Regions from separate parts of the Venatorbacter sp. C2-1 genome, predicted to be linked through region 2. Evidence: riboswitches for the same ligand, from Rfam matches in the RefSeq annotation. Region 2 holds a riboswitch; the other holds the start of a gene.
What was found. A riboswitch is a leader RNA that binds a small molecule or an ion and turns the genes downstream of it on or off. The one in region 2 is predicted to bind cobalamin.

Region 1: it holds a riboswitch for cobalamin, as region 2 does, so the genes downstream of both, MT343_RS01275 (cobaltochelatase subunit CobN) here and MT343_RS15015 (TonB-dependent receptor) in region 2, are expected to answer to the same signal.

Annotation. Positions count from the first base shown of each region.
Region 1 is NZ_CP094879.1:299,975-311,911, forward strand. It holds gene MT343_RS01270 (ATP-binding protein) at 1-1,044, opposite strand, end outside; cobalamin riboswitch at 1,328-1,539, shown strand; gene MT343_RS01275 (cobaltochelatase subunit CobN) at 1,663-6,075, shown strand; gene MT343_RS01280 (MotA/TolQ/ExbB proton channel family protein) at 6,141-6,611, shown strand; gene MT343_RS01285 (DUF2149 domain-containing protein) at 6,608-6,922, shown strand; gene MT343_RS01290 (cytochrome b) at 6,981-7,499, shown strand; gene MT343_RS01295 (alkaline phosphatase) at 7,528-9,186, opposite strand; gene MT343_RS01300 (class II glutamine amidotransferase) at 9,186-9,983, opposite strand; gene MT343_RS01305 (DUF2971 domain-containing protein) at 9,986-10,843, opposite strand; gene MT343_RS01310 (branched-chain amino acid transaminase) at 10,935-11,864, opposite strand; gene glnE (bifunctional [glutamate--ammonia ligase]-adenylyl-L-tyrosine phosphorylase/[glutamate--ammonia-ligase] adenylyltransferase) at 11,921-11,937, opposite strand, start outside.
Region 2 is NZ_CP094879.1:3,333,578-3,345,514, reverse strand. It holds gene MT343_RS15030 (methyl-accepting chemotaxis protein) at 1-1,060, shown strand, start outside; gene MT343_RS15025 (cob(I)yrinic acid a,c-diamide adenosyltransferase) at 1,132-1,701, opposite strand; gene MT343_RS15020 (hypothetical protein) at 1,738-2,922, opposite strand; gene MT343_RS15015 (TonB-dependent receptor) at 2,931-4,886, opposite strand; cobalamin riboswitch at 5,038-5,257, opposite strand; gene MT343_RS15010 (two-component system sensor histidine kinase NtrB) at 5,369-7,309, opposite strand; gene MT343_RS15005 (ketopantoate reductase family protein) at 7,354-8,283, opposite strand; gene MT343_RS15000 (hypothetical protein) at 8,340-9,449, opposite strand; gene MT343_RS14995 (YajQ family cyclic di-GMP-binding protein) at 9,665-10,150, shown strand; gene MT343_RS14990 (AmpG family muropeptide MFS transporter) at 10,150-11,553, shown strand; gene MT343_RS14985 (GFA family protein) at 11,574-11,937, opposite strand, start outside.

The DNA.
Region 1 (11,937 bases), 1.3 Mb from region 2:
AAGCCAGGCGATTGATATTGCGAATAACAGCAGTACGGCAATCAGCAACAGAACTTTAAGACGTATGCTGTCTAACTGGCTTTCTATATCTTCGGCAGAAAAGGCGGTATGCAGGTCAAGGTAGTGCCAGCTACCTGGGCCGTCGAGGAATATGCGACGGGAGTACGAATAAATAATATCATCCTTTGGACTGTTTTTACGTTTGAAGATGTTTTTGTGGTTATCAACTGCAACAGGTTCTGAATCGGTTTTCCAGTTGCTTTTCGGATCATATTCGTAACGGAACTCTTCTTTGGTGTCGGGATTTATCAGGTATCCGCCGGTATCGTTCAGCAGAAATATCTGCATATTGTTTGGGGTGTCACTTTTAAGATTTCTGAGCAGTGTCTCGGCATCAAAGTTAATAATTACAAAGCCAAAAAAACGGTTTTCTGAATCGAAAACAGACTCGGCAATCCGGTAGGTCGGCCAGGCCGGGGTCTCAATTTTATTGTGTTCACGGTTAAGGTTGATGGCCGAGATATAGATTTCATCTTTATTCAGTTTTTCGGCTTCAGAAAAGTAACTGCTTTGTCCTTTTTCCTGCAGGTCTTCCTCTGCGGTAATGCGGATCATGCCATTTTTGCGTTCGACCCTAACCAGCTCCCGGCCATTATTGGCTTTACCGATAAAGCGGATCTGACGGATCTCCTCATTGGCAGCAATAAAACCGGTAAAAATAGTCTGTAGGCGTTGTTTCCATTGTTGCGTTGTGGTGTTGTCGAGCTGATCTTTACCATTATTTTCTATTGCTCTGACAATGCCGCTGATGGGAGGGGTGCTATGAATAAAGCGGACTTTATCCTTATCGGTATTCAGCGTTTTCAGAAAATAATTAGCGCGCAATGCAGCCTGCTCACTCAGCTCAGAAAAAGCCCTTTTGTAGGCTTCGTCACGGCTGTGGCTCTCGATCAATGCCATCAGTATGCCGCATAGCAATAAAGCAACCAGACCGGTGACAATAAAAAACCTGCGCATTGTGGGCAGGTTAGCGCTGCTGCTCATGTTGGATCCTTGCCGCAGACCCGTGGTCTGCGAGCGGTGTTAGCTCCTGAAAAACGGAGCAATTCTCCTGGAATTTATGCTGGTCCGCTGCGCGGTACTGTCTGACATGATTTGTAGCGGCTACCTTCTGTAACACTGCATGATTACGGGTAACCGTGACAGGAGCAGCACCTCCGGGCATTGGATCCATCGACGTTTCCCAACGTATTAAACTTAGCTGCTATTCGTATCCGGTCAATGGCATAAGGCGGCATCTTCATCTTTCGTTCGTGCCTCTCTGCAGGTATCCTCTGCGCCCTCAGGTGCCCGGCTTATGCCGGGATAATCGGGAAACAGGTTCAATGCCTGTGCTGCCCCCGCAACGGTAATGACAGCCAGCCCAACGCTGTGCTGAACCACACACCACTGTCGCTGTAAGGCGTATGGGAAGGTTGTGGTGCTGCTGATGATCAGCAGAGTCTGAGCCCGGAGACCGGCCTGAATACAAACAGATAAACAGGCGGGGTGTCCTGGAAAGCTGGTTTCAGGTCGTCTCTGCTCTGCGCCCCGCGCAGTCTTCCCCTGTTGCTGTTTTCTGCTGCCCGCCGCGCCACTCTGGTGATTACTGACGGGTACCTGATGATGTCTTTGTTACGGCTGGCTTTGCTGGCACTCCTGTTTCTTCCGGCCCAGCTGCTGGCCGCTGCTGACCGGTACGCACTGGTACTGGTGTCAGACCGTTCGGCGGCAAGGATTGTGGCGGCAGCACATCAGTACCTGCAGCAGGCGGCGGAGTTATCCATTCAGGTACGGACTTCCAGTCAGATCAATCAGCTGGATGATGATCAGTTGCAGCAACTGGTTGCAGGTGCCGGACAGTTGCTGTTTCTGGGAATCTTTGCCGAGCCGGTAGAACGGCTGTTAGCACTTCCTTACTCCCCAACTCAGACCCGGATCATACTGAACAGCGACCGGCGTTTGCTGGCACTGCATCAGGATGATCTGGGGGGACGCTTTCCCGCGCTTTCATCCGCCGCCGCACAGCCCTTACTGCAGGCACTGAACCCCTCTGACGGAAACATGCAACAGCAATTGCAGGCCCTGCAGCAGCAGTGGCCTGCTCTGGCGCAGTGGTTACAGATGCGGGCTTACTGGCAAAACCGTGGGCAGCAGAATGATCAGGCCCTGCTGAATCTGCTGCTGCACAGCGGGCAGCCCTGGCAGCCAGTGCAGATCCAGCAGGACGAGCGCTATTTTCTCTATCAGGCTGCTCAGTCGCAGGCGCTGAGTGCAGCGGCACTGGGTCAGCGTCTGGCGCAGGAGCCGGCCCGTCCGCTGGTGATGATCATCGACCATGACAGTGGCGATCAGGCCGGTGAGTGGGATCTGCATCAGCAACTCTGCCGTTCTTTTACGTCGGCTTTGTGTGTATCTGCACTGGCTGCCTGGGGCGAGGCCAGTCGTCAGGCAAGCAGCCAGTTGCTGCAGTGGGCCTCGGATCGCCCGGCACTGCTGATCAGTCTGCAGGACTTCGTGATTGGTGGCGGCGATGGCCGTGAAGCCGTTACCCGTGCTTTCAGTTCTGCCAGTATTCCGGTGCTGAAGGGCATACGTCTGCTGGAGCAGAATGCGGCCAGCTATCCGTACAGCAGTGAGGGGATTCCCGCTGACAGCGTGCATTACCGGATAGCAATGCCCGAGCTGCAGGGAATCAGCCAGCCTCAGGTGCTGGCGCTGGCGAGTCCGGCGGTGCTGGACCGGCAGACCGGTGCGCGTCTGTTACAGAGTGCACCGCTGCCGGATGAAATCGCCCATTTTGCCCAGCGCGCACAGAACTGGCTGCACCTGCAGCAGAGCGCTAACTACGATAAACGCCTTGCCATCATTTACTACAACCACCCGCCGGGGCGGCACAATATCGGTGCCGACAACCTGAATGTGGTTGAGTCTCTGTGGCAGATACTGCAGCGCCTGCAGCGCGAAGGTTACGACCTGGGCGATCCACAGGCTTTGCCGGGCAGTGCTGCCGAGCTGCTGGATCTGCTGCAACAGAAGGCCGTCAATCTGCCGCAGGATGCCAGTGCCCTGCAGACGATGAGCGCCCAGGTGCAGAGCATGAGTGCAGCGACTTACCGCCAGTGGCTGCAACGTCAGCCGCCGCAGGTTCAGGCTGAGCTGGAGGATGGGCCGCTGTCGGCCCTGCATCAGAGCCTGCGGGAGTATGCCGCGCAGACCGCCGGGCTGGATGCACAGAGCCGGGTGACATTGCAGACGCTGCTGCAGGATCAGCTGCACAGCCGTCTGCACGATATCCGTTACGTACTCGACGGTGTCCGCAGTCAGTACCGCGAGCGGGCGCTGAATCTGCTCGGTCAGCTGCAGGCCCTGTATCCGTCACTGCTGCAGCAACCATTAACGGCCGAAGGCTGGGCGCAGGCTGATGCTCTGGTGCAGGCGTTGCTGGAGTTACGTATCGAAGGATTACGGGGCTGGGGCAAAGCACCGGGCAAGGTGATGGTGTGGAATGAGCGGCTGCTGTTGCCGGGCGTACAGTTTGGCAAGGTATTTCTGGGGCCGCAGCCACCCCGTGGCTGGGAGCTGAACGAAGAACTGCTGCATGCCAATATGACCTTTCCGCCGACGCATCAGTATCTGGCGTTCTATCACTTTCTGGCGGATGAATTCCGTGCCGATGCACTGATTCACCTCGGACGCCACTCCACCTACGAGTTTTTGCCCGGCAAGCGAACAGGGCTGCTGGCCAGTGATTATCCACGGCTGGTCGCGGCCGATATTCCCGGTATTTACCCCTACATCGTTGATGGCGTGGGCGAAGGTATTCAGGCCAAACGCCGTGGCTTAGCGGTGATGGTTGATCATCTGACGCCACCGCTGGCGACTACCCAGCTGTACGACGGTCTGCTGGAGCTGCGGCAGCTGATTGAAAGTGCCGAAGCGGCCAGCGACCCGCTCAGCAGGCAGAAAGCGGTCAGTCAGTTGCGCGAGCGTATCGACGCGCTGAACCTGCGGGATGAACTGAGTGCCAGCATGGATGAGGAATTACAGCTGCGCGGTATTGGTTTTAACGATATTGATGATGAATTCCTGTTGCATGAGACCGGCCACTATCTGACCCATCTGCAGGAAGAATTTATGCCCCTCGGACTGCATGTGTTTGGCCGCCGCTGGGATGACAGCGCGGTGGCAACCATGCTGACCTCAATGCAGCAGGACAATAACTGGAGCCCGGAGCGCCAGAGTCGCTACCGGCAGGCCCTAACCGCATCGCCCGATGCCGAAATGGATGCCTTGCTGAATGCCCTGAAGGGGCGCTTTGTGGCACCGGGTAAAGGCAACGATCCGATCCGGACACCGGAAGCATTACCTACCGGGCGTAATTTTTACGCGCTGGATGCCAGTCTGTTGCCGAGTCCGACCGGCGCTGCGGTCGGTCGTGAGCTGGCGCAGAAGGCGCGTGCTAAGACGCTGGCCGCCGGTGAAAAAGACGCTGTAATTCTGTGGGCCTCGGATGCTGTACGGGATGAAGGCGCGATGATTGCCTTTGGTCTGGATCTGCTCGGGATCGAGCCGGTCTGGAATGGCCGCGGCATTATCAAAGGGCTGAAGCGCCTGCCATTAAGTGCTGCACGGCCGCAGCGTCGTGATGTGCTGTTCACCAGTTCCGGTTTGTTCCGTGATTTATACGGCAGCCAGCTGGCGCTGCTGGACGAAGCCGTGCTGCTGGCGCTGGCGGCCAGCAGCACCACCATTGAACGTGACTACCCGGCGCTGAGTTATGCCCTGCAGCAGACGCTGGCACCGGTCTCGGCGCAGCTGGCAACAGAGAATGCCGGCGCGGATACTGTGCTCACGGATGAACCGCTGGAGCAGAATCTGGTTGCGCGTAACTGGGTTGATGAACTGCGGCGCCAATTGCAGGCACAGCCGTCGGCCGATGTGGCGGAGCTGGCACAGACGGCCAGTCTGCGCGTGTTTGCGGCAGCGCCGGGTTCTTATGGGGCCGGGATTAACCGTCTGGCTGAACGCTCATCTGCCTGGCAGGAACGCTCTGAACTGGCAGACGTTTTTATCCGCCGTATGGGACACGCCTACGGTCTGAAGGAGCGCTCGCTGAGTTCCGGCAGCGGCCGCCAGCAGGCTTATCAGCAACAACTGCAGGCGGTGGCCAACACCTACCTTGGCCGTGCCAGCAATCTCTATGGTCTGATGGATAACAATGACGCCTTTGATTATCTCGGTGGTCTGAACCTGGCGGTGGAAAGTCTGACCGGTAAAGCCCCGGCCAGTTTTGTGATTGATCACAGCAATAACGATCAGCTGCAGATTACGTCACTGCAACAGGCGTTACTGGGTGAGCTGCGCGGGCGTTTTCTTAACCGCCAGTGGATCAGTCCGTTAATGGCTGAAGGTTATGCCGGTGCGCGGACGATGGGCAGCGAGTTTATTGAGTACCTGTGGGGCTGGCAGGTAACGAGCCCCCAGCTCATTGATGACTGGGTGTGGGAAGACGTAAAAGCGGTTTATATCGACGACAGCCTGCAATTGGGTATGCAGGAGTTCTGGCAGGACGGCCACAACGTACAGGTACAGAGCAATATCCTCGCGGTGATGCTGGTGGCCGCCGATAAAGGTTTTTGGGATGCCGATCCGGCGACCCGGCAACAACTGGCGCAGATGCTGGCCGGTAATATTGTGCGCCATGGTTTACCCGGCAGTGGTCATACCCATGCCAATCATCCGTTGTATGAACAGGTAAAGCGTCTGATTGCGCCGGCGCTGGCCGCCGAACTGGAGCAGGTGCTGGCCGCCAGCCGCCTGCCTGATGATTCTGCCGCCGACACCAACGCGCCGCATCATATTCAGGAAATTATTCTGCCAGACGACAAACTGCAGGAACCGGCAATGGCCACTGACGGGCAAAGCTCCGGCAGTGCGGAGAAACCCGCGGCAGAAGCATGGCAATACGGCTGGCTATTACTGCTGGCGCTGTTGTTGCCGGTCGCGGGTATGTTCCGCGCTCGCCGGTTGTAAATAATCCGGGCCTGCTTTAACCGTGAACAGACACCGTTCAGCAACATTATTTTCAGGAAAAAACGATGGCTTTTAATATCAGCGAACTGGGCCTGACCCTGCTGCATCAACTGACCGGGCTGCTGCTGCAGCCGGTTATCTGGGCATTATTATTTTTCGTTTTACTGGCGTTATACGAGGCAGGCATTGCCTGCAGTGAGCGTCTTGGTGTGATCCGTCGTCTGGTGGCCAGAGGCGACCGCGATTATTTACTCAGCGTGGGAAAACGCCGGATCGAGCGTGCCGATTTTATTACCCGCATTGCACCGATGCTGGGCTTAATGGGGACATTAATTCCGCTTGGTCCCGGGCTGGCGGCATTGGGGGATGGCGAAATCCGCATTCTGACAACCGCCATGACCGTTGCCTTTGATACCACGGTGATTGGTCTGCTGGCGGGCATCGCCGGCTTTGTCCTCGGACGCTTACGCCGGCGCTGGTACGATGCCGGTTTACTGGAGCTTGAACGGCAACAAACACAGGCGCATACATTATGAGCGATCAGTGGCGCCGCAGTGCTTTTGACAGTGAAGAAAGTGAGCCCCTTGGCCCGCTGGCAAACCTTGTCGATATTATGCTGGTATTCGCCTGTGGCTTAATTGCGGCGCTGGTGGCGCTGAGCCCGGAATTACGCCAGCACTTTCAGTTGCCGGCGGCACAGCCGGTACAGGCCGGAAAAGAATTAACGCAGATGCCGGTACAGTTACAGCAACAGCTGCAGCAAAAAAGTGAAGGGCGCGAAGGGTATGAATCTCTGGGACAGGTTTATCGCGACCCGGAAAGCGGCCGCTTAATTCTGGTGAAGTAGCAATCTGTAAGTGGCGGTGTTTCATCCGCCGGACATATTTCCCGGTTATAACGTACCGATGAATATATCCACTGACTATCGTTACAGCGGTTTGCGCCGCAGCCTGCACTGGTTGTCAGCACTGGTGATTATCTGGGCTCTGATCAGCGGCACCTGTCTGGCATTTTTTCCTTTAACCGCGGATGTTCAGCAGTGGCTTGGCCGCTTTAATGTAGCGCTGACTCTGCTGTTTATTCCGTTCTTTTTATTGCGCTTGGTTCTGGCGGTACTGCAGCCGAAACCGGCGACAACAGCGCTGACTGTGCGGCAGCAGCGTCTGGCAGCCACGGGTCATGGGCTGATTTATGTTGCTGTGCTGGCTGTATTATTCAGCGGGGTGTTTATGCTGGAGCGTCCGGCTCCGGTGTTTGGTTTGACGGAATTAATGCCACCGCTCCGTGCCGGGGCAGCCACCGCCTTCTTTGCAGCCCTGCACCATTATTCCTGCGTGTTGCTGGCTCTGTTGGTGCTTGGTCATATTGCTGCGGTTATTGTGCACCAGCGCCGGGGAGTCCGGCTGATGCAGAAGATGCTTTAGTGCCGGTTATCTGGTGCCGGCCAATTTTTCAGTCGCCCAGTTCAGTTGGCCCGGTTCCGTCGGTTTTAATCAGCGCTTTCAGCTGATGCCCCAATTTTGCATGCTGGGTAAAACCCTGAAAATTCTGCAGTATCGGCTCTGGTCCGCTGATAACCACCGGCACCGGCGCTGCGGTATGAGTGCCGGTACTCCACACCACGCTTTGTGCGGAGGCCAGCTCACGAGCCAGTGCATTCAGGTAGCGCTCTTCGCGGTAGACATAAAAATCACTGAAGTCTTCGATATGCGGCTGAGTTGCGCCTGCCGGGTCATCGGTCTGCGGATCAAAATGCGGATTGGGATCGCGGCGCAATACCCGTTCGGCCTGTGTGCGCGAAAACGGAAAATCCAGTGCAGCATTCACTTCGGCCATTAACGAATCCGCTGTGGGTAACCCCTTTTGGCCGTCTGAGCTGGCATCCGTGCTGGTATCGGCCCAGAGGCGGTAATAGCCTTTTTTCTGTGCGTATAAACGATCGAGCAGACTCAGTGGCGCAAAATTATAGTTGGGGGCAAAAGCCTGACCGCGCATACCACTACCGGGTAGCGTTCTGGCCGCCGGAACATCGTGCGCGCTGTAGGAAAAACCAAAGCCGCCGGTCTCATGGTCGGCGGTTAATACCACCAGAGTATCATCGCGGTCTGCTGCCCAGTTCACCACTTCCTGAATCGCAGCGTCAAAACGCAACAGTTCATGCAGCAGGGCGCCGGCATCGTTATTGTGTGCTGCCCAGTCGATCTGGCCACCTTCCACCATCAGAAAAAAGCCGTGTTCAGAAGCGCCCAGTAACTGCAGCGCTTTGCGCGTTAATTCGTTTAAATCCGGTTGTGCGGAAGCCGGATTCTGGCTTGCATAAATTGCATCATCCATGGCCGAACTGGCAAATAAACCAAGCACAGGTAAATGTTGCTGTTGCGCTAATTGCTCGCGACTGAAGGCCAGTGCATAGCCCTGCTGTTGCGCTTCGCTGAGTAAATTACGCTGGTCCGTGCGTTTTGATTTTAAGGTTAATTGCGCTGCGCTGATTTGCTTTTGCTGCTCTGTGCTGATGTTTGCAGCGTCTTGCGGCAGAAAATAACGCAGTCCGCCGGACAGCATTAAATCCGGGGCGGTGGTTAACAGATCGGCGGCTATCTCATTTTCAAAGCGGCGATGTGGCTGGTGTGCGGCAAAAGCGGCCGGGGTGGCGTGGGTAATACGGGTGTCGGAAACCAGACCGGTACGCATGCCGGCACGTTTGGCTTTTTGCAGTATGGTTTCAACGCTGTCGCCACGGGCATTTAAGCCAATCATTTCGCTGCCACTGGCTTCGCCAATAGCGAGCTGTGTGGCTGAGCAGGCCGAGTCGGTGACCAGTACATCGTGCGGCCCGGTATCGGACAACAGTACTTTGCCCTGTTGCATTAACTGGCTGACCGCTGTTGGCCGGCCCTGATAAATACTGTTGGGTGCGCGGCGGGCATAACTTTCCAGCAGACCAAACTGCGCCGGGCCCATGCCATCACCGATTAACAAAATAATATTGCGAACGCTCGCAGGTTTATTTTCCCCGGCCGGTATATCCGCGCTGCAGCTCAGAACAGAAAACAGAGCAAGCAGCAGGGCAAAAAACAAGGCAGAAAACGGTGTTGAAAAACGCAGGCGCATCAGTTGCCTTCCCGTGGCGGCAGCGAGGTTAAACCTTCTGCAACCACTTCGCCCAGTTGCCATAATTTCCACTCGCCGCGCTGATAAATATGCCAGTCTTGCTCGGCGGTTAATGGCTCGGTGGCGATAATGCTGACCACATCGTTGGGGGTGGTTTCGGCGGCAAAGTCGACGGTAACGTCGGCATCTTTTAATTGTGCCGGGCCAAAAGGTGCACGACGGGTGATGCAGGCCAGCTTGGTGCTGCAGTAAGTAAACAACCAGTCGCCATTACTGAGCAGACAATTAAACACACCCTGCTGAGCGTATTCATGGGCAAAGCTGACCAGGCATTCGGCCAGCTGCTGTGGCATGGCATCGCGCGGTAATGTCTGACGCACGCGGTTCATTAAATCGCAGAAAATATTTTCACTGTCGGTATCGCCTACCGGTTCATACATACCGACATGGCGGACAAAATCCGGCACCTGTCCATTATGGGCAAACACCCAGTGACGACCCCATAACTCACGCACAAAAGGATGGGTATTGGCGAGGCAGATATCGCCGACATTGGCCTGGCGGATATGGCAGATCGCGTTTTTGCTTTTAATCGGATAGTTCTGCAGCAAGCCGGCGATGGGAGATTCGCAGCTGGGTTGCGGATCATGAAACTGACGTACGCCCTTACCTTCATAAAAGGCCACGCCCCAGCCATCTTTATGCGGTCCGGTATTACCACCGCGCTGGGTCAGGCCGGTAAAACTGAAGCATAAATCGGTCGGGGTGTTGGCACTCATGCCAAGGAGTTCGCACATTCTTAAATACCTTTAAGACTAATTTTTTGATGTTCAGGATTCCAATGAATCTTCTCTATATTTTGGTAATTATTACTTGTGATGGATTGATATATATTGGAGGCATAGGAATGCGATTTATTTATTATTTCTCTTAATTCGTCAGTGTCCGTCTTATATCCAGCGTAGATTTTACCTAGGCATCCAGTGGATGATCCTGGAATTCCGGTATTTAGGTTAAGAAAAAACATTGTATTATTGTTTCTGGATTCTAAGAAAATTCTTAAAAGCAGATTTGGGTCTATATTTACTAAGTCGGATACTAGTGTTTGATCAGTCTCATAGAATTCACTATCATCCCTTTCTTGGCGCCATTTATATCTTCTTCCGGTTATTTCTTCAATTTTATTTATGCTTGTTTTTGTTGTGATTAGGCCATTTATATAAGTGAATGGAACAATGAATCGTTGTTCGTGTTCGTATGACCAAGATCTATCTTTTACTATGTATTTTTCTGTGGCATGAGAGAAGTTGTATGGAAGGTTTCTATATATTACTTCGTAGAATCCGAAGTCGCTATCTTCTGGAGGCATGTATGATTTTGAAAATATCGACCAAGGATTTTTTTTGTTGACGAGAATCTCGACGACCACTCCGCGATGGTTATCAGCGTAGTGGGCCCACATAGGAGCAGAATAGAGATTAGAGCATAATGAAATTGCACCATGAAGATTCCTCATATCGGTACAATTAGTGCTTTCGCCATTAAAAAACTCAAAAGGATCGTTTTGCTCCCAGCTTGGCGTTACCCGTAGTCGGGGAATTTCTAGAAAACTCTTAAAGACGTCCATGTTCATGAATTTATAAAGTCGTTCGGTCATTCTTGGCTCCTTGATCAATTCTCCTTGAGCGTTAGTAATAAAAAACCCCGGCAGGCCGGGGTTTTTTATTACTAACGCTTAAAGCACCGGCTTATTTAACCGGAGTAACCCACTCAGCGTTAAACGGATCTTTAGCGGTTACGGTATCGAAATACATGGTTTGCAGCATTTCGGTTACCGGGCCACGGCGGCCTTCACCAATGATACGGCCATCCAGTGAGCGGATTGGCAGTACTTCAGCGGCAGTACCGGTGAAGAAGGCTTCATCAGCGATATACACTTCGTCGCGGGTGATGCGTTTTTCACGCACTTCGATACCACGAGCACGGGCCATTTCCATAATGGTGCGGCGGGTAATACCGTCCAGACAGGAAGTCAGTTCCGGGGTGTACATTACGCCGTTGGTCACCATAAAGAAGTTCTCGCCGGAACCTTCGGCCACGTAGCCTTCGTTATCCAGCAGCAGGGCTTCTTCACAGCCACTGTCCAGTGCTTCGCGCAGGGCGAGCATGGAGTTCATGTAGTTACCGTTGGCTTTGGCCTTACACATGGTGATGTTCACATGGTGGCGGGTAAAGCTTGAAGTACGGATTTTAATACCCTGGGTTTTGGCTTCTTCACCCATGTAGGCTGGCCATTCCCAGGCAGCAACCATCACGTGTACTTTCAGGTTTTCGGCGCGCAGGCCCATACCTTCAGAACCGTAGAATGCCATCGGGCGGATATAGGCGCTTTTCAGGTTGTTCTCACGCACAGCAGCACGCTGAGCTTCGTTAATCTCGGCTTTGCTGAAAGGCAGTTTCATGTTCAGGATGTGGGCCGAGTTGAACAGGCGGTCGGTGTGTTCCTGCAGGCGGAAAATCGCCGCGCCCTGTGCTGTTTCGTAAGCCCGCACCCCTTCAAAAACGCCCATGCCGTAGTGCAGGGTGTGAGTCAGTACGTGGACTTTCGCTTCGCGCCAGTCAACCAACTCTCCGTCTAGCCAGATCAGACCATCGCGGTCGGACATGGAAGGTAGCATAAGGACCTCACTCTAAATTCAGTAAAAAATATGTGTTCCGGGGATGATACGCGTAATCACGAGGCCGTATCAG
Region 2 (11,937 bases):
AATACTGGCTCTGGTTCTGCTGTCAGCGTTGACCATTATTGTTTACCTGTATCTCGCATTTTTTATGTCTATCCGTTACACCATTAAGCGTTTTTCCGGCACTGCCCGTGATATTGCCAATGGCGACCTCACCCATGAAATCAGCTTCAATGGCCGTGATGAAATGGGGCAGCTACGTGACGCTTTTAATGAAATGATCAGCAATATCCGTAATACCCTGACCGCAGTAAAAGACAGTGCCGGCTCGGTCAGCGCCAATGTTAATGAAGTAGAAAGCATTGCCAACCGCAGCCGTCAGGCCGTACAGATTCAGCTTGAACAAACCAATCAGGTTTCACAGATTATCAGTGATATGGCAGACCGTGCTGTTACGGTAACCCACTTGGCCGAAGAGGCAGAAGAAGCGGCGCACAGTGGCCATAAAAAATCGGATGAAGCCGGACAGGTTGTTACCCGGGTGATGGATCAGGTACGCAGTCTGGCCGATGAAATGGCTAACTCAATGGAGGCGGTGAACCGTCTGGCAGAGAATTCTTCCAGCATCAGCAGTATTCTGGCGACCATTAAAGGTATTGCGGAGCAGACCAACTTATTGGCATTGAATGCGGCTATTGAAGCAGCCCGGGCCGGTGAACAGGGCCGTGGTTTTGCTGTGGTTGCTGATGAGGTACGCACACTGGCCAGCCGCACTCAGGGATCAGCACAGGAAATTGAAGGTCTGATCAGTGAAGTGCAGAAAAATATTGTCAGTGCAGTGGATACCATGGAAGTGAACCGCAAAATGGTCGAAAGCACCGTCTCTCACTCTGAACAGGTCAGCACCACGCTGAATGAAATTCAGATCAGTATGGGTGATATTCAGAAGAAGACGACTGATATTGTCGTGACCGCCAACGAGCAAAAACGCAGCGCAGCTGATCTCGAACATAACCTGGAAGCAATCCGTAACAGTGGCCAGCAGACGTCCAGCAACGCCGAAGGAACCGTGCAGGCCGTACGTCAGACTCAGGCCATTACCGATTCACTTGCGCAGCGGGTTGAGCAATTTAAGGTCCGATAAATACCAGCGATATGCCATAAAAAACGCCCACGATACAGTGGGCGTTGTTTATGGTGCGTCAGACTACGGTATCAGGAATTATCGTCGTTACGCTTATGCCGGCTTTGCCAGATAACCTCCTGACCATTATCGCGCCGGGCGAGAACCCGGGCGAGAATAAACAGCAGATCTGATAAACGGTTGAGATAACGCAGTGCCAGCGAGCTGACAGTTTCAGTGCGGGCCATTTCAACCAGAGAGCGCTCAGCACGGCGACAAACGGTACGTGCCATATGGGCACAGGCGGCGCAACGGTTGCCTCCGGGAAGAATAAAATCCTTCAGCGCTGGTAGAGAATCGTTCAGCGCTTCGAGATTATCTTCAATATCCTGCAGTAACTCTTCGCTGAGGGCATAAAATCCCGGTACTGAAAGTTCACCGCCAAGGTCGAACAGATCATGCTGAATCTGATGCAGCAATGGCTGCAGGTCGTCATCAGCACTCAGTTCGGCGCGCAGTAATCCCATCCAGGAATTCAGCTCGTCCACATCACCGATGGCATGGATACGCTCGCTGCTTTTACTGACACGGGAACCGTCGCCCAGACCGGTTTCACCACCGTCGCCGGTTTTGGTTACGATTTTGGATAAACGGTTGCCCATATAATCACCATGTTAGTTGTTGTCGTACCCGGAGGCTCAGAAGTCACCGATATTCTGTTCAACGGTCAGAAACTCGATCTGAACCGGTTTTAATGCTGTTTCAACGGAACTTAATTGTATTTCGTTCAGAGGCTTCGGTGCTGAAAAATCAGCGGCCGCATCAATGCGGATAATCTTATTTGCGGAGCCGGGAAGGCCCAGCCACAGTACTTCTCCTTTGCTGGCCAGTGCTGAGATATTACCGGAAGCAAGATCATTGCTGACTAATGAGACAGAGTTGTCCGCATTCAGTGAGTAAAGCGTGTCAACCGAAGAACCTAAATCACCGTTCCAGCCTTCGTAGGTCGTGAAAAAAATCTTGCCGCTTTCCGTTGCAGTGATGCGATTAACGGCATATTCATCAGTCAGAACTTCTGTTGAAAAGTCATTCAGGTTAACGGCTTCAATACCACCGGAGAGCGGATAGTAAACGAGCGATCCAAGGTACATTGTATCGCCATAGACCACACCGCTTTGGTGGTTGGCAAGACTGAGTTCAATCGCCTGTGTACCAGGGGTTACTGAATCCGTATCAATTTCTTCCCAGCTGGTGGCATCAAAAACAACCACTTTTTCGTTGCCGGATGACGCCCAGGACGTCAGGTTCTGCAGAGTGATATACACTCTGTTGTTATGGGTGAATACCATATCCATTTCAGGTACTTCATCATTTTCACCACTCACATGATGGCTGATATCCAGTTCACGGATAAGAAAGTCCCCCGCGTTTTTTGCCGCAAGATTGACGACCCAGGCCTTAGCTTGACCGTAGCGTGTGATCACTGCGGTATCATCGGTAATGAAGCTGATATTATATGGATTGGCGGATGTTGTTTCACCAGCAGAACGCATGGAGTAGCCTTCACCAGGGTAGTAACCGAGCTGCGGGTTATCTATGTGATACTTCTGAATGGTATCGATGTCTTTACGGCCAATATGGTAGATGTATTCGCCTCTTGTTGCGATACCGTAATCGGTTTCTGTCTTTGAATTATAGTTGCTGGCAACATCGGTACTGCCATCGGTAAATTCAATCATGCTTTCACTTTTACCTTTTGATTGAACGACGGCAATATCGGTAAACGTGATTTCTTCAGATTTATTGTCTTTATCGTTACATCCGCTTAACAATAACGCGGAAGAAATGATAGCCGCTATTACGGGAGAATTAATTTTAGACATCAGATTTTTCACCATTGGTAGTGGGCACGCAGAAAGAACATGCGGCCAGGTTCAGGATAGTAAGGGTAGTCACGGGCGGAATTACTGGTTGCATCTGTTACGTTCATGCTGACCCGCCAGTTTTTTCTCTGGTAGCCTGCGGATGCATTCCAGCTGTTTTCAGCATCTTTTTCGAGTAAATTCGAATTGTTGTAATAACCATCACTCTGGCGGTAATTTCCGACAGAGAAATCCCAGTTGTTTTTTGTCCAGGATGCACTGAAATAGCCTGAGAACTGACTGTACCCGGCTGCCTGATTCCCTTCGTAATAGGGTATTGGGGTGTATTCGATGATTTTGTTTGATTGCAATGTAATGCTTGCTGAAAGCGATAACGCTGACCAGATATTCCAGCGAATGTCTTGTTCCAGCCCGGTATGGCGTGTTCGTCCAAGGTTGTCAAAATGAATAACGCCCCGGCTGTCGCTTTCGGAAATAATAGCGTCGCTGATATTGCGCAGATACAAACTGGTCGTCAGCGCTATCTTACTGTTCTGGAAGCGCAGGCCTGTTTCATAGTGCTCAGCCTGTTCGGGCAGCAGGGTTGGGTTTCCCATGCTGGTACCACGATCACCGAATAATTCGTTAGTGGTTGGCAGGCGCACCTGATGAGCAATATTGGCGTAGATAATAATGCCGGATGGCAGGCGCTGGTCGATGCCCATAGACCAGGTGTTAACATTATCCTGACGGTTATTTCCCAGTCTCTGAAGATCTTTGTCGGATAGACGTATATGGCTGAATTGCGCAGTTAACTCAAGGCTGTTCAGTGTGTATTGTAAACGACCGCCATTATCCAGCTGTTGTCGCTTATAAGTGGTTTCGCAACCGTTACCATTCAGACATTGCTGTTCTTTCTCGCTTTCATTCAGTAAGCGGAAATCTGTTGCTGTTTCTTCCTGTTGTAACCGACTGGTAAAAACGGCATTGAAATTGTCGCCACACATATAGTGGTTAATCTGATATTTCTGGCCATCGGTAATATAGCGATTCAGCTGTGCACCCAGACCGATATTAGAGTCACGATCATCATAAAGCTGATCCTGACGATAAATGTTGCCGGATATTTCTGTTTTTTGCTCTTTGCCCCATGTTTTTTGCCAGTTTAATTGCAGGCTGTCGGAATCTGTTTTTAATTGCGCATGGTTGGCTGGAAAGTTGATGCGTGATGTTAATCCACGTTTTCCCCGGCCAGACTGAACAGCAATGTTAAGGTAGCTGTCTCCCAGAGCCTGTCGTCCTTTAATCAGCCACTGATGTTGCTGACTTTCGTTGTTGTAACGTTTTTCATATCCCGGTTGTTGCGGGTTATCGACAGGTTGTGGTTCGAGATAGGTAAAATCATTATCTGCCTGCAGTAAATCACCACTGAGCAGCCACTGAGATTCTGCACTGCCAAAATTCTGGCTGAGCGTGTACTGCCGGGTTCCGTAGCTGCCACGGGTTGCGTGAGCTTCTCCCTGATTTATTATTTCTCCGGCAAGACTGCGACTGCGGATATGGATAATTCCGCCGACGGCCGACGATGATAGTTCTACCGGGGCAATGCTACGGTATATATCGACAGTTTCAGCCTGTGATAGTGATATTTTACTTAAATCAGCACCACCGCCGTTGAGTGAGTTAATCTGCAGGCCATCCCAGAATACCAGTACCTGCTGTCCGCTTGAACCGCGGATTACCGGGCTGGAATACTGACCGATACCACCGATGCTCTGAATGTCTATGCCACTTTGCTGCCCGAGCAGTTCAGGTAGCAGAATAAATTTACGGGTAAATTCTTCTCTTTCAATCCGTTGATGGTGGCCACTGAGGAAATCAGGAGAAAAGCCGGAATCGTTGTGCCCGTAAACAGCAACAGTGTTCAGTTCGGTCGTCGAAAAGGCGGGCATAGCAAAGCCACTGAGCAGGTAAGTCAGTGTCATCAGGGAATTCAATCTGCAGCGTTGTAATAAAGCAGTATTCAGAGTGCTCACCCGCAAACCCAAAACAGGGTTGCAGTGGCGGAGGTGCAAAAAGCAAAGTGCGCTGCAGTAAGGCAACGGTTTGCGATCACCCTCCGTCGCCCACCGCAACGTCAGTATCGTTATTCAGGCCGGTATCCGGGCTTACGACCTGAGCATTAGCTCGCTGACAACACCTTCCCATGCAGAGCACAGTGGCATTTGTTATCAGTATGGTCGATCACCGTTGCGGGGGCAGCGCTGGATTGGCGGTAAGAACACACGACACCAGACTTCCCGTTTAACCCTCGTCAGTAAAAAGGCTGAGGGCACCTGAAAGCGCGAAGGGTATAGAGCCCTGTGCGATGGGTCAATAGCGCTGGCACAAAAGGCAGTGAATTATCCACATGGTTGGTTTGAAAATAATTCACTTAGGTTTTGAGGTAAGGGGTTGCATAGCGGATTCAATCGCCGGCAGGCAGGGCAATCTCAAAGCAGGCGCCACCATGTTGTCTGCCAGGCCGGTAACGCAGCTGACCATGGTGATGACTGGTGATAATAAAATAGGAAACAAATAAGCCCAGGCCGGTGCCTTCACCGACGTCTTTGGTGGTGTAAAAAGGCTCGAAAATATGCGCAGCAATGGTGGAGGGGATGCCCGGTCCATTGTCTTCCAGCACAATTACCTGCTGTTGATCGCGCTGTTCGATGCTGAGGTGAATATTGGGCTGCCACTGAGAATTGTCAGGCTGGTACTCGCTCAGCGCCTGGACCGAGTTTTTCAGTAAATTCAGCAGAACCTGTTCTATTTCACCGGGCAGACATTCGACCCAGGCCGGTGTTTCTGTTGGGGAGAACTGCAGCTGAATATGACGCAAGCCGAAATCACCCCGGGCAATGCTCAGGGTGTTGTTGATCAGTGCATTAAGGTCGGTACGCTGTTTCTGCTGTTTATCACTGCGCGAGAACTGCAGCATATTGGCAATAATATTGGCGGCACGTTCGCCGGCCTGCTGGATATTATCCATAAATTGCAGGATATCGCGTTGCTGCAGATAGAGCTCAAGATTGCCCAGTGGCAGGCCGGTTTCTGCTGCTACGCGTTCATTGGCACTCAGGCCGGGCTGCAGGCGACGGCGGATATTTTGCAGGTTCTGCAGAATGGCTCCCAGAGGATTATTAATTTCATGTGCGATGCCGGTCGCCAGTCCGGCAACCGTCATCATCTTTTCGCTGTGTACCATGATTTCTTCCAGCTGCAGACGCTGTGATACGTCATCAATACGCAGCACCAGTTTGGCCTGCTGTTGTTCCGGCAGAGGATAGATCATGGTGTCGGTCATCAGTGGCTGAATAAAACTGCTGATCGCCAGTCTTTCCAGTTTATGGACGGCACTGTTCTGTTCGGCGGCGTTCAGTAGATCGGCATGGGGAGCAAGCTCCGGAATCAGTTGCAACAGATGGCGGCCGGTTAATTGCTGGCGTTGCTTACCCAGCCAGTCTCCGGCTTGCTGGTTGCACTGCACGATGCGCAGCTGGGCATCCAGAGTGAACAGGGCTGACGGCATGGCATTAATAATACCGTCGAGCAGGGTCTGGGTATTTTTAAGCTGGGTTTCGATGCCACGCCGCACCGAAATTTCCTGCGCCAGGTTTTCGTTAATCTGACGGGTTTCAGTCGACAGACGTGTCGCACGCAGACGGGCACTTTCGGCCTGCTGATGAGCATTACGTAAATTCAGGGTGCGTTGATCATACTGCCAGAGCAGATCATTCAGGGCATTGGTCAGCGGCTGTACATCGGGGTCATCGCTGCGGATGGTAATGGCTTCTTCTTTTTCGCCATCGCGGGTGGCACGGCGCACGCTGCTTAACAGTTGCAGGTAAGGGCGTTTCTGCCAGCGCCGGGTCAGGGCATAGAGTGCAAAAATCAGCAGGGCAGAAATACTGACCACAAACAGCGTGGTGGTTAATGTATCAAGGATAAAAAAGCCTGGCAGGGAACGGTCGCTGATCACCAGTAATTGCAGTTCCCCGCGCGGACTGCTGAGGCGGTACTGGTGCAGTTTGTCGGTCAGCAGGCTGTCTTCGAGACGTGCCGACAAGAGTGGCGAATTGCGATAACTGTGGCTCAGGCGTTCTCCGTGGTTGTTGTATAAAGCGGCTTCACGGATCTGAAAGTGGCGGGTAAAACGCTCCAGCATCGACTGCAGGGTCGGCAGGTCAGTGATGTTATGGGTCAGCTGAATCTGCAGGATATCGGCAAAGGCATCGCTGATTTCGGGGGCCAGTTGTTCGCGTCCTACACGGTCAGCGGCGGCAATGTAGGCCAGTGTGGTGAGGATAATAATCAGCGCACAGACTGTCACAGTGGCGAGCATGGTTTTTTGCCGTGCTAATAACATGGTGACTGCAACCTCCTGTGCGGATACATCCTATTACTCCTGTTTCAGACCTGCAGCTGTTGCATCAGCCGGTCGGTCAGCGGTAAAGACAGGCCGAGATTGTGCGCCTGTTGCTGCAGGTAGCCACAAATATAGGGCAGCTCGGTTGTTCTGCCGGCCAGAATATCCTGCAGGGTCGAGGAGCGGTTAGCAGCGGTCGCCAGGGCGACCTGTTCTACCCGGCCGGTCAGATCCTGTGACAACGGCCAGTGCAGCTGCTGATACAGGTTATCCACTTCTGCTGCCAGTGCCTGTAACTGTGGCAGATAAAGCGGGTTGCTGACCAGCTCGCCGTTATGGCAACGCAGGATGGCCGTCAGCGGATTGATCACGGCGTTTACGGCAAGCTTTTCGCGCATTCTGTTGTGGATATCGCTGACGGCTTCGATGTCCGGCGGCAGTTGTGTGTCTTCGCTATCATTTCCGCACCAGCGTCCGGCAATGGTTTGTCCGGCTCCGGCATAGACCACTTCGCTGCCCTGAGCATTATTGGCTGTGCGCCGGTAGCCTCCGGCGGTGGAGATGCCGGCCCAGAGTCTGACCGGCAGCTGCTGCCGTGCCAGCCAGTCGGCGCATTGCTGCTGCTGCCCCATTCCGTTCTGCAGTAACAGCAGGTTTTTCACCTGCGGCAGACGGCCAAGCCAGGGTTGCAGAGCGCTCAGGGTATCGGCGGCTTTGGTGGTGACTACCAGCCAGTCGAGGGCCTCTCCCTGCCAGCACGGCAGCGCCCATTGCAGCTGTTGTTCTCCCGCTTCGTTGTTGGGGAGATAAAGGTTGAGGGTTACTGCAGACGCCTTATCGCGCGGCAGGGCAAATACCCTGTGCTGGCGCCAGTGGCTGGCCATCAGTGTGCCAACCGCCCCTGTACCCAGCAGACCAATGCTGAGCGGGGATTGCCGGGATATGTTCTGAGCAGAAGGTGATGAAATCGTCATCGCGCGATTATAGGCAGGCCGGGCGCGGAAAGCAGCCTCAGCCTGCAGGTTGGAGATTACTGCGGCGTGACGCTGGCGGCTTCGGTTTCGACGGCGTTCAGATTATCAGGCCCGGCGCTGTTGTCCGCTGCCGCAGGATCAGCAGCTGAGTTATCGGCGTTTTCTAATTCTGATCCTGATTCTGGCTCAGCTTCAGGTTCTTCAGCTACCGTGCCGGCTGCCGCTATGGCCGTCAGTCCCGGCGCCGATGGTGACCACTGGCGGGCCAGTTTGTCACGGATATTGCGGGTATGGTCGGCGGGCAGGTTGCGTAACCAGAGCTGCAGCCGCACTTCGTCTTCGTCGACCAGTTTGGTCATGGCATCCAGATGCACACCGCGTTCACGCAGCAGCCAGATCACCAAAGGCATCAGGTGATGAAAACGGCGACGGTTATGTTTGTCACAAAGCTCGGCGGTGGTCAGATTAAATTGCCGGGCAACCAGCTGGCAGGCATCGTCGAACAGGCGCTGCACATCACTGCGTGAGTAGGCAGATTGAGTTAAAGCTTCTCTTTTCAGGTGCTGATCCACCCACTGATCGCGGGCCAGCGCCTGATACAGCGGGTGGCTGCCGTGGCTCAGATCGAGCTTAGGGCTGAACGGTGCCTTCATTACGTCAATATAATGCTGGGCGCGGTTACGGCGGCCATTTACCAGCAGATTGAGCATGGATTCAGTATCCAGCCAGGCCGGCGGAGTCGGTTCGCGATAGTAGCGGTCACTGCTCCAGGGCCAGAGGCTGGCATCGGCCACTTTACCCTTGTGCACCGGAGAGTGATGCAACTGCAGTATCAGTTCGGTCAGTGCGACACGTTCGTCGACCAGCAATACTACGCCCTGATCGGATAACACCTGACGGCGCTTGTGCCAGCAGCGTTCGTGCATGCTGTCGAAGGCGGCCTGAATATCGTCCATCACCTCGGTCCAGTCGCGCTGGCAGCGCAGCACAAACTGCATCTGACGCTCGTCCAGCACGTAGGCAAGCAGGCGGGTTCCGGTCACTCTGGACAGAATTCTGAGGCCATATTCGTACTCGAATACCGAGTTGAAGATGGGCTGGTCTTTCGCTCCGGTCACTGCGAAGTAATACACTCCGGCGCCGTGCAGGGTCATTTTGGTTTGCATAGCAAAAATTTTAGCTGACTTTTGTATAGTCGCCAGTGAGGACATACCGCCAGCACTGCTCTCCGAGACTTTGGCTTTATCGGCGGCGGACGGTATACAATGCGGCACTTTCATTATTTCGGCAGTGCTGTTCCGGTTGTGTTGTTGCGCCGGCAGGCATACCGGACACAGATTTTTTAGCGGCCGCCGTCAGGCCATAAGCAGGAGAATTTTCTATGCCTTCATTTGATGTCGTATCTGAAGTCGATAAGCACGAAGCCCAGAATGCGGTCGATCAGGCCAACCGTGAGCTGAGCACCCGTTTCGATTTCCGTGGCGTAAGCGCCAGTTTCGAGCTGAAAGAACTGGTGGTCACCATGACCGCTGATCATGAGTTTCAGATTGATCAGATGAAATCCATGCTGACCGGCGCCATGACCAAGCGCGGCATTAAAGTCACCTGTCTGGAGTTCGGTAAGCTCGAAGGTGCAGGCAAGCAGGTCAAAGTAAAAGCCACCATGCGTCAGGGCATCGACAGCGATCTGGCGCGTAAAATGGTGAAGATGGTTAAAGACAGCAAAATCAAAGTGCAGGCCTCTGTACAGGGCGACACCGTGCGCGTACAGGGCAAAGCCCGCGACGATCTGCAGGCCGTGATGGCCATGTTCCGCAGCGATGAAAGCATTGATATGCCACTGGCGTTCAAGAACTTTAAAGACTGATGATCATCCCTTATTTCCGCATCCCGCCGGAGGTAAAGCGCTGGCTGAAAGAGGCCTGGGACATTTACCGGCAAAAGCCGGTTCTGGTCATCGCCTTGCTGGGGTTCAGCGCCGGGATGCCCTATCTGCTGGTGTTTACCACGCTGACGGCCTGGCTGCGGGATGAAGGAATAGAACGTACGACCATCGGTTTCTTTGCCTGGGTCGGTATTACCTACTCGGTCAAAGTGTTCTGGGCGCCGGTGGTCGACCGCCTGCGTCTGCCAGTGCTGCAGCGGCTGGGGCAGCGCCGCAGCTGGATTTTACTCGGCCAGTGCGGCATCGCCGCCGGTCTGATGCTGATGAGCATCGCCCATCCGCAGAATTCCTTATTACTGATTGCCCTGGCTGCCTTGCTGGTGGCGTTTTCGGCAGCCACGCAAGACGTGGCACTGGATGCACTGCGCATCGAATCTGCCGCCGATGAACAGCAGGGCGCGATGTCGGCTGCCTATGTCTTTGGCTATCGCCTGGCTTTGCTGGTTACCGGCGCCGGAGCTTTGTATATCGCCGAATTTACCAACTGGCATATCACCTATCTGGTGATGGCGTTGCTGATGGTGGTCGGCATGCTGGCCATTCTCTGGGCCGATGAACCGCCGCATCAGAGTGATGCTGAGCGGATGCGTAATGAACTTCTGCTGGTCGATGACATCATGGGCCGGCCGATGCATCTGCAGCAGCGGCCGCGCTGGCAGCGCTGGTTGCTGAGTGCGGTGATCTGCCCGGTGCTGGAGTTTTTCCAGCGTAACGGCCGTTTTGCGCTGCTGATTCTGGGCTTTATTGCGCTGTACCGTCTCAGTGATATCACCATGGGCATTATGGCCAACCCCTTTTATCTGGATCTGGGTTACAGCAAGCCCGAGATCGCCAGTGTGGCCAAGGTGTTCGGCTTCTTTCTGACGATTTTCGGTTCGGTGTTGTGCGGTGTGCTGGTGGTGAAGTACGGTATTTTCCGGCCTTTGCTGCTGGGCGCGGTGATGGTGGCGGTTACCAATCTGCTGTTTGCCACGCTGGCCATGGTCGGTGATCTGGGAACGCCGCCACTGCCTGCTCTGGCGCTGGTAATCAGTGCTGACAACCTCAGTGGTGGTATTGCCAGTACGGCCTTTATTGCGTATCTGTCGAGCCTGGCCAATAAAAACTACACCGCTACGCAATATGCGTTATTCAGTTCACTGATGACCTTGCCGGGTAAATTTATCTCCGGCTTTTCCGGCTGGGTGGTGGATGTGGCAGGTTACGCCGAGTTTTTCGTGCTGGCGGCAGCGCTGGGCCTGCCGGCGATTGTGCTGGTGCTGGTGCTGATGCGCCATCATAAGCGCGAGCAGCAGAATCCTGACTCAATACCGGAAGCGCCCTGACGCTTCCGGCTCTCTTCATTTCATCTGTCTGAGCTGCTGTTAAACAGCGCGTACATCTCCGCTGCGGTCATGTTTTTGGTGTCGTTGGCGAAGGAGTAATAGTGCGGTTTCTCGTCAATAAACACCTGATGATCGAAGGTCGCTTCCGGGCCGCTGTCGAATAAGCCCGCCGGCACAATATATTGCTGATTGTGCTTCAGGCGGTAAAACAGATGGCTGCCGCATTCTTTGCAGAAACCGCGCTCAGCCCAGTCGGATGACTGGTACACGCCAATATGTTCCTGCCCCTGAAATTCAATATCCTGACCGCAGTCGACCGACATAAACGGGCCGCCGCCCCAGCGCCGGCAGGTGGTGCAATGGCAGGCGCCGATATGTTCACTG